Regions from separate parts of the Streptomyces sp. NPDC052225 genome, predicted to be linked through region 1. Evidence: riboswitches for the same ligand, from Rfam matches in the RefSeq annotation. Region 1 holds a riboswitch; each other region holds the start of a gene.

The links. A riboswitch is a leader RNA that binds a small molecule or an ion and turns the genes downstream of it on or off. The one in region 1 is predicted to bind cyclic di-AMP.
Region 2: another riboswitch for cyclic di-AMP. It lies ahead of AB0L37_RS22555 (transglycosylase family protein); the one in region 1 lies ahead of AB0L37_RS21285 (LysM peptidoglycan-binding domain-containing M23 family metallopeptidase).
Region 3: another riboswitch for cyclic di-AMP. It lies ahead of AB0L37_RS14990 (M23 family metallopeptidase); the one in region 1 lies ahead of AB0L37_RS21285 (LysM peptidoglycan-binding domain-containing M23 family metallopeptidase).
Region 4: another riboswitch for cyclic di-AMP. It lies ahead of AB0L37_RS17535 (C40 family peptidase); the one in region 1 lies ahead of AB0L37_RS21285 (LysM peptidoglycan-binding domain-containing M23 family metallopeptidase).

What each region holds. Positions count from the first base shown of each region.
Region 1 covers NZ_JBFAVD010000014.1:57,325-59,513, forward strand. The annotation lists gene AB0L37_RS21280 (tyrosine-protein phosphatase) at 1-774, opposite strand, end outside; cyclic di-AMP (ydaO/yuaA leader) riboswitch at 1,142-1,327, shown strand; gene AB0L37_RS21285 (LysM peptidoglycan-binding domain-containing M23 family metallopeptidase) at 1,331-2,071, shown strand.
Region 2 covers NZ_JBFAVD010000015.1:138,663-140,851, forward strand. The annotation lists gene eno (phosphopyruvate hydratase) at 1-54, opposite strand, end outside; gene AB0L37_RS22555 (transglycosylase family protein) at 325-1,008, opposite strand; cyclic di-AMP (ydaO/yuaA leader) riboswitch at 1,013-1,219, opposite strand; gene AB0L37_RS22560 (transglycosylase family protein) at 1,356-2,189, opposite strand, start outside.
Region 3 covers NZ_JBFAVD010000008.1:146,972-149,160, reverse strand. The annotation lists gene AB0L37_RS14995 (pitrilysin family protein) at 1-900, shown strand, start outside; cyclic di-AMP (ydaO/yuaA leader) riboswitch at 1,151-1,315, shown strand; gene AB0L37_RS14990 (M23 family metallopeptidase) at 1,328-2,116, shown strand.
Region 4 covers NZ_JBFAVD010000010.1:165,397-167,585, forward strand. The annotation lists gene AB0L37_RS17525 (LysE family translocator) at 1-73, shown strand, start outside; gene AB0L37_RS17530 (DUF6328 family protein) at 12-527, opposite strand; gene AB0L37_RS17535 (C40 family peptidase) at 655-1,128, opposite strand; cyclic di-AMP (ydaO/yuaA leader) riboswitch at 1,132-1,344, opposite strand; gene AB0L37_RS17540 (hypothetical protein) at 1,670-1,978, opposite strand; gene AB0L37_RS17545 (ATP-dependent Clp protease proteolytic subunit) at 1,986-2,189, opposite strand, start outside.

The sequences.
Region 1 (2,189 bases):
CCGCTCGCGGTCGGCCGCGGTGAGCTTCAGGCCCTCTTCCAGGTAGCGGTCCGTGCTGCCCCAGGTCTCCTCGAGCGTCTCGAAGGCCGCGTTCAGGTACTCGGCGCGCGCGTCGAAGAGCGGGCTGAGCAGCTCCATGACCTCGGGGGAGTACGCGTCCGCGGACGTGCCGCTGCGGCGCACCTTGTAGCGGCGGTGCTTCGCGTTCGACTCCAGGTAGTCCGCCTCGATGGCGTCGCGCTCCACGCCGACCGCGAGCAGTGTCACGGCGATCGACAGGCCCGCGCGGTCCTTGCCCGCGGCGCAGTGCATCAGGGCGGGGACGCTGTCCTCGGCGAGCGCGTGCAGCACCCGGCTGTGCTCGCCGGTGCGCTGCGTGATGATCGAGCGGTAGGACGTGATCATGCGGTTCGCGGCGCGGCCCTCGGACAGGAGCGCCCGCAGCTGCTCTATGTCGCCGTCGCGGACCATCTGCCAGAACTCGGCGCCGTCGGCCGGGTCGGACAGCGGCAGGTTCACATTGCGCACGCCCGGCAACTCGACGTCGGCGCCCTCAAGGCGCTGGTCCGCCGCGTTGCGGAAGTCGAAGACCGTGTGCAGCCCGAGGCCCGCGAGGAACACCGCGTCCTCGGCGGTGGCGTGGGCGAGGTGTCCGCTGCGGTAGAGCACGCCCTGGCGCACGCGCCGGCCGTCCACGGTCGGGAGGCCGCCGACGTCCCGGAAGTTGCGTACTCCGGCCAGCTCGGGCTCGGTGGACGGGACGTGCTGCGTCACGGGGGCTCCTCCCGGTCGGGGCACCGGCGTTGCTCGCCGGCGGATCGCGCTCCTGACGATACGACATGGCTTCCCGGGGCAACCATCTGTCCGATTTGAGGCTTTCCTTGGTAACTGTCCCTGGTAGCACGGGTGTTGCGCAGGTCTGCGTGAGCAGGCTCATAGCCGTGACGTTCCGTGGCGGTCGTCCGGATTGCGGCGCGCGGAATTTGCTAGGGGTAAGGCGTTGGTAAAGCGGAAGGGTCGACGCAGGGTGACACCGGGAACTCCCAGTCGATCAAGAAAGGGCTGGCGTACGTGAATTCGGCGCTTGTCGCCGCCTTTCTCATTCCTTTACGGTCACCACCAACTCCGGTCGGAACGCCTAGTCCTGCCACCGCCCGGATTCCGAACGACTACCCGTGACGGCAGGAGCGGGGGACCCACAGGCAGTACGCCGCCGAGGGAATTCCCCATGCGGCTCGGGGTGAAGTCGCGTCCGTACGACGGGCGCGGCCGGACATCTCCCGTCCGAACCCGACAGCTCACCTCGTAGGCGACGGAGAGAGATTTCGCCATGCCCGCAAAGGGAAAGCACCGCCGTCCGAAGTCCCAGCGCGTCACCCGCGCCGCCGCCGTCGTCTCCGCCGGCGGAGCCGCGCTCGCCCTGCCGCTGATCGGCGCGACCGGCGCCCATGCCGCCACCGCCACGACGTACACGGTGAAGGCCGGTGACACGCTCTCCAAGATCGCCGAGGCGCAGGGCGTCGACGGCGGCTGGAAGCAGCTCTACCAGGACAACAAGGCCGCGATCGGCTCCGACGCCGCGCTCATCAAGCCCGGCACGAAGCTCACGCTCGGCGGCGCGGCCAAGGCCACCACCACGGCGACGCAGGCGAGCGCCTCCACCACCACCTCCTACGTGAAGCCCGTCGCCGCGTCCATCGGTACCCCGTACCACCAGAACGGCTCCATGTGGTCCAGCGGCTACCACACCGGGACCGACTTCACCGTTGCCACCGGCACCTCGCTCAAGGCGATCGCCGCCGGCACCGTCGTCTCGGCCGGCTGGGACGGCAGCTACGGCAACGAGGTCGTCATCCAGCACGCCGACGGCAAGTACTCGCAGTACGCCCACATGTCGTCGGTGGGCGTCTCGGCCGGCCAGGCCGTCACCGCCGGGCAGCAGATCGGCCTGTCGGGCGCGACCGGCAACGTCACCGGGCCGCACCTGCACTTCGAGATCCGTACGTCCCCGAACTACGGCTCCGACATCGACCCCCTGGCGTACCTGCGCCAGCACGGTGTGAGCGTCTGACAGGACCCGGCGCGCGCGATCCACTCGGCCCCCCGGGATATTCCCCGGGGGCCGAGTGGGCTATCTCACCACCCGTCAACCCCTGGCTACGGTCGCGTAGGTCACATCCCAGGGTGAA
Region 2 (2,189 bases), on a different contig from region 1:
GTTGCCTCGGGAGTCCAGGATTTCCCGGGCTACGACGACGTCGATGGACGGCACGAGCATCTCCTTCTGGGATGTGACGCGGGCTATGCGGGGCCGCGATGCACGGCCTCGACCCCTTGAGCCTAACCGCCTCCGGGGCATCGGCCAGCCGACCGACCGTCCCTTGGACAACGCCGTGAGCGAAATGTTCCTGAACGGAACAAAAACAGCGACCCCCGTTCCGGATTCCGGAACGGGGGTCGCGGTGCGAGCGGCCCGTGGGGACGGGGCGGGGTCCTCGGCGTCCGCCGATGCCGGGACTCCCTATAAGGGTGCGGCTGCGGACTACTTCAGGTGGAGCTGCTGACCCGGGTAGATCAGGTCGGCGTCCTTGACGATGTCCTTGTTCAGCTTGAACAGCTTCTGCCAGGTCGTGCCGTGCGCGCCGGCGATCTCGCCGAGGGTGTCGCCGGACTTGACCTTGTACTCGCCGTCGCCCTTCTCGACCTTCTGGCCGGTCGGGGTCGTGACGGTCTCGCGCTTCTCGGAGCGGGTCGTCGTGGACGAGTCCGAGCGCTCCTGCTGCTTGGGCTGCGCCTGCTGCTGCGGCTGCGCCTGCTGCTGCGTCTCGGCGGCCGGAGCGGAGTTGCCGGTGGACGCGCCGGACAGGTTGACGCCACAGCTCGGCCAGGCGCCCTTGCCCTGGGAGGCGAGGACCTTCTCGGCGACGGCTATCTGCTGCGCCTTGGAGGCCTGGTCGGCCGAGGACGCGTAGGCGGTGCCGCCGTACGCGGCCCACGTGGAGGACGAGAACTGGAGGCCGCCGTAGTAGCCGTTGCCGGTGTTGATCGACCAGTTGCCACCGGACTCGCACTGGGCGACCTGGTCCCACTCGGAGGTGGTCGCGGCGGAGGCCGAGGTGGCACCCATCAGCGGGACGGCGACGGCGGCACCGGCGACACCGGCGAGCGTGGCGACACGGACGGCCTTGGACGGGCGGCGGTGCTTGCCCTTGCTGGAAAGCAGCATGGAGAGATCCCCTCACCGACGCCTACGAGGTGAGCTGTCGGGTTCGGGCCAGTGAGTGCCCGGCCGCGCATCCTTGTGCGCGGCTTAACCCCTAGCCGTCCGAAGTCGTCGACCTCGTACGGCGCTTACCTGGGTCCCCCGCTCCTGCCTACGGCGCTGACGCGTCGACTGTTCCCGTACGGACGTTGGCAGGATTCGGCGTGACGTCCATCGGGGCCCGCTGTGGCGAGCGGTCACGACCGTAAGCAGTGGATCCGCCCGATTTCAAAGACGATCAGGCCCTTTGAGACCCATCTCTCACTTGCGCCAAAGCGGACAAACAACCATCAATGCGTCCCGAACTCCCGCTACTTTTCGACCGATTCGAGACCAAGATCCAGACTCTGACCAGGAATGATGAGGTCCGGGTCGGACCCGACCTCCTTCTTGTTCCGGTCGTAGAGCGCGGCCCACCCGCCGTCCACGTCCTGCGCGTCGGCGATGTCCCAGAGGTTGTCGCCGGAGCGGACCGTGTAGGTCCCGTCGCCGCGCTTGTCGTCGCGGGAGGCGTGACGGCCTTCTCCCGTACGGGAGTCGGCGTCGTCGTCGGCGGCCCGGTCGCCGCGGTGGCGGCCGGCGGCGGAGGCGTCGCCGCCGGTGGCGGAGGGGTCCGGGGTGGCCGAGGCGGAGGACTCGGGGGCGGCCGGATCGACGGAGCCGGACGCGTCGGCGGGGTCCGCCGAGTCGGCCGGGCCGGCCGAATCGCCCGGGTCGGCCGAGGGAGTTGTGGCGCTCTGCTCCGACTTGTCCGAGTTGTTCGAGCTCTCGTCGGCCGCGGTGTCACTCTTGTCGCCGTCGGTGCCGTTACCGGAGGTATCCCCCGAGGCGTCAGTTGACGCGCCGTCGGATGCGGTGTCCGAGTCGTCCGACCCGTCGTGATTCTTCTCTCCCGAGGACGTGTCCGCATCGGACGCCTGCGGGGAGGGGCTCGTACCCGGGTCGACGTCGGCGGAGTCGTCGCTCTTGCTGAGGCCCGCGGCGAGCGAGCAGCTCGGCCAGGCGGCCGTGCCCCTGGCGTCGAGGACCTTCTCGGCGACGGCTATCTGCTGCGAGCGGCTGGCCAGGTCGGCGCGCGGGGCGTAGTCGAGGCCGCCGTACTGCTCCCACATCTCCTGCGAGAACTGGAGGCCGCCGTAGTAGCC
Region 3 (2,189 bases), on a different contig from region 1:
GCCAAGGAGCTCTCCCGGCAGCTCTTCCCGGCGAGCGCGCGCATGTCGCGCCCGCGCCAGGGCACCGAGGAGACCGTCACCGCGATCGACGCGGCCGCCGTACGCGCCTTCTACGAGAAGCACGTACGCCCTGCCACCGCTACAGCCGTAGTGGTGGGCGACCTGACGGGCGTCGACGTCGACGCCCTCCTGGGGGACACGCTCGGCGCCTGGACCGGCGACACCACCGAGCCCCGCCCGGTCCCGCCGGTCACCGCCGACGACACCGGACGCGTCGTCATCGTGGACCGCCCGGGCGCCGTGCAGACGCAGCTGCTCATCGGCCGCATCGGACCCGACCGGCACGACCGCGTGTGGGCCGCGCAGATCCTCGGCACGTACTGCCTCGGCGGCACCCTCACCTCGCGCCTCGACCGGGTTCTGCGCGAGGAGAAGGGCTACACCTACGGAGTGCGCTCCTTCGCCCAGGTGCTGCGTTCGGCGCCGGACGGCACGGGCGCCGCGATGCTCGCCATCAGCGGGTCCGTGGACACGCCGAACACCGGGCCCGCGCTCGACGACCTCTGGAAGGTCCTGCGCACGCTGGCCGCGGAGGGCCTCACGGACGCCGAACGCGACACCGCGGTGCAGAACTTGGTGGGCGTGGCCCCGCTGAAGTTCGAGACCGCCGCGGCCGTCGCCGGCACGCTCGCCGACCAGGTCGAGCAGCACCTGCCGGACGACTACCAGGCGCAGCTGTACCGCCAACTCGCCGCCACGGGCACCGTGGAGGCCACTGCGGCGGTCGTGAGCGCCTTCCCGGCCGACCGTCTGGTGACGATCCTGGTGGGCGACGCCGCGCAGATCGAGGAGCCCGTCAAGGCGCTCGGGATCGGCGAGGTGAGCGTCGTCACCGGCTGACCCGGACGACCCGCAGGAGACCGCAAGCCCCGGTGGCCGCATAGGCCACCGGGGCTTCGTGGTGTCGCTCACGTCCGCAGTTGTCCGCCTCTCGACTAGCTATCGATCGCATATGTCCGAATTGAGGCGGAGGTTGCCTGTCTGCTCTGTGGCATGCACTACAAAAGCCGGGATCCGTTTGTTGATTGAAAGATGTCCCGCTTAGCGTCGGTCCGGCTGTCCGCCAGACACACGTCGCGCCCGCGACACCGGACAGTCATCGCCGAGTCCCCCATGGCGCGAGCCAGGGGAGCCGGGGACCCACCGCAGTCCCTGGGGTGAATCGGGCGCTCTTCCCGCGAGGGGAGGGAGCCCGTAGGAGACCTTCCTGCTCCGAACCCGTCAGCTAACCCGGTAGGCGAGAGGGAAGGAAAGGATCAACCCCTTCATGGCGTTCACCCGTGCCACCGGGAAGCACCGTCGTCCGAGCCGTCTCACGCGTACCACCGCGCAGGTCGCGGGCGTCGCGGCGCTCACCACGACCGGTGTCATCGGAGGCTTCGCCGCCCCCGCTCTCGCCGCAGACTCCGCGGCCGCCGACCAGAACGGCCTGACGCAGGCCATCGCCATCGGCGACTCCCTGGCCGACCAGATCGACGCACAGGCCTCCGCGCAGAAGAAGGCCGCCGCCGAAGCCGCCGCCGAGAAGAAGGCGGCCGAGGAGGCCCAGAAGAAGGCCGAGGCCGAGAGGCGCGCCGCCGAGGCGAAGGCCAAGAAGGAGCGCGAGGCCAAGGAGCGCGCCGCGCGTGAGGCCGAGCGCAAGCGCCTCAACACCTACGTGGCGCCCATCTCCAACTCGTACGTCTCCACCGCCTACAAGGCGAGCAGCGGCCTGTGGTCCTCCGGCAGCCACACCGGCATCGACTTCCACGCCGCGAGCGGCACCGCGGTGCACGCCGTCGGCTCCGGCACCGTCGTCGAGGCCGGCTGGGGCGGCGCGTACGGCAACAACATCGTGATCAAGATGAACGACGGCACGTACACCCAGTACGGTCACCTGTCGTCCATCGGCGTCTCCGTGGGCCAGTCGGTCACCCCGGGCCAGCAGATAGGCCTCTCCGGCGCCACGGGCAACGTCACCGGCCCGCACCTCCACTTCGAGGCCCGCACGAGCCCCGAGTACGGCTCGGACATCGACCCGGTCGCGTACCTGCGCTCGCACGGCGTCAGTGTCTGACGGCTGACCCGTTCGGACGACCTCACGAAAGCCCCGGCTCGCCGAGCCGGGGCTTTCGCGTGTGCACGCCGCT
Region 4 (2,189 bases), on a different contig from region 1:
GGTGGAAGCCGTCACGGGGAGCGCTCTGGTCCTCCTGGCCCTCGTCCTTCTTCTCGAGCCTCTGCTCGGGTGAGGGTGCGGCGCAGCGCCCAGGGCAGCGCTCCCCACAGTCCCGCGCAGACCAGGAGGGTGCCGGCCCCCGCCGCGACACCGGCGCCGCGATCGAGGGTCACGTCGACGACCAGCAGCACGGACCCGGACAGGGCGAGCACGAGAACGACCATCCCGAAGGCCGCGAGCCGCGACGAGACCTGCACGATCTGCGGCTTGGCCCCCATCTGGAACAGCACCCGGTGCACCGCGGCGGGCGCGGTCAGCAGGGCCGCGGCCACGACCGCGAGGAGCAGCGTCGTCACGTACGTGGCGCGCTGCACGGAGTCCAGGTCCGGAAAGCGCGGCGTGAAGGCGAGCGTCAGCAGGAAGGCGAAGAGGAACTGCACGCCGGTCTGGACGACACGCAGCTCCTGGAGCAGCTCACCGAAGTTGCGGTCGGCACGCTCCAACGGGGTCTCGTTGCGCTCGCTCATATCGGCATGAGTAACCAATAGTGATGATTTCAATCGAAAGCGATCTCGGCCGGTCTTCAGCGGCCACAGGGGGCGGGCCTGGCGCCCGGCCCGCCTCACCTGCGGCGCTGCGGTCCGGCGAGGGGCGTCAGCGCACCCGGCCGTACCAGACGCTCTTCGTCCAGATCTTCTGCAGTCTCACCACGTCCCCGGTCTTCGGGGAGTGCCAGATCCGTCCCTTGCCGGCGTAGATGCCGACGTGGTAAACGCTCCGTCCCGAGTGGAAGAAGACCAGGTCACCGCGGGTGCGGGAGGCCGCACGGATATGACGCGTCTTGTTGTACTGCTGGGCTGCGGTACGGGGCAGCTTCTTGCCCGCCCGCTTGAACGAGTAGAGCGTCAGGCCGGAGCAGTCGAACCGGTGCGGGCCCGCGGCGCCCCACTTGTAGGGCGCTCCCTTCTTGGAAGCCGCGACCTGGAGAGCTTTGGTCGAGGCCGCCGCAGCCGATGCCTCCGGCGCGGCGCCGGGGACCATGAGTCCCGCTCCCGCCACGGCGAGGGTGAGGACCGAGGCGGTACCGGCCCTGGTCAGCAGCGACGGGACACGATCGAGCGCAGTCATGCGCAACCCTTCGTCAGCCGCCTGCGAAGGATGACCTGTCGGGTTCGGGCTGGCGAAGATGCCCGGCCGCGTGATGCGGCTTCACCCCAAGGGCCCCTCGGTCACGCCTCGGACGAGGTGTGCCGGTGACCCGTCGTGATTGGGTCCTCCACTCCTGCCGATCCACTTCTGTCGACCTGACATCCGTGCGGCGGCAGGACTCGGCGTCCGCACGGACCGCCCCGCCGCGGCGGCGGGGGCTTGTCGTCGGAAGGGATCTTCACGCACTCGTGTCCCGAAAACCGAGCTGAACCGGCGGTAAGTGAGGCTCCTCACGCTTGGCCCGTTCAGGTGGACGGTGCGGCTTTCGGGCCCCGGGCGCGACGCCCGACCATGCTCGTACCAGCGGCGGAACGGTGAATTCCGGTGCCCGCGTACAGCCGTGACGCAACTCCGAAGGGCTTTTTGACGGACGAACGTCTACGCCATTCGGGGGTACACCATCCGGGCCGTTTCACCCCGGACCCAGACGGGTCGGACGGGCGAGGGATGCTCGGCGACCTCAACTGACAGTTTCTGGCGGCAAGGTGACCCTCTGTGTTCGCCTCTCCCCGTCCAAGACGCGAAGAGCCCGTGTCAGGGTTGCGGCATGCACCTCGCTCTCTCCGCGCTGGTGCATCAGCGTCAGGGCGTCCCGCAGCGCCGTCGCGCGGCTGACGAGCGCCTGGGCCGCGCGCAGCCCCCGGTAGGTGTCCTCGCCCCGCGCCGGATTGATCCGGGCCAGCAGATCGACCACGGCCAGATAGTTGTCCACCAGCTCGCACTCGGCGCGGGTCAGCGCGGGCAGCGGCGGCAGTTCGGGCGGGTACATCGACACGTCACCTCGGATCCTGGGTGCCGAGCGACGTCTTGCGGCTCGCCAGGACGTGGTCCACGAGGCCGAACTCCCGGCTCTGTTCAGCGGTCAGCACGGTGTCGCGTTCGATGTCCGCGCTGATCTGCGCCTTGGTCCGGCCCGAGTGCAGCGCCAGCAGATCCTCCAACTGGTCGCGCATCCGCGCCATTTCGCGCGCGTAGATCTC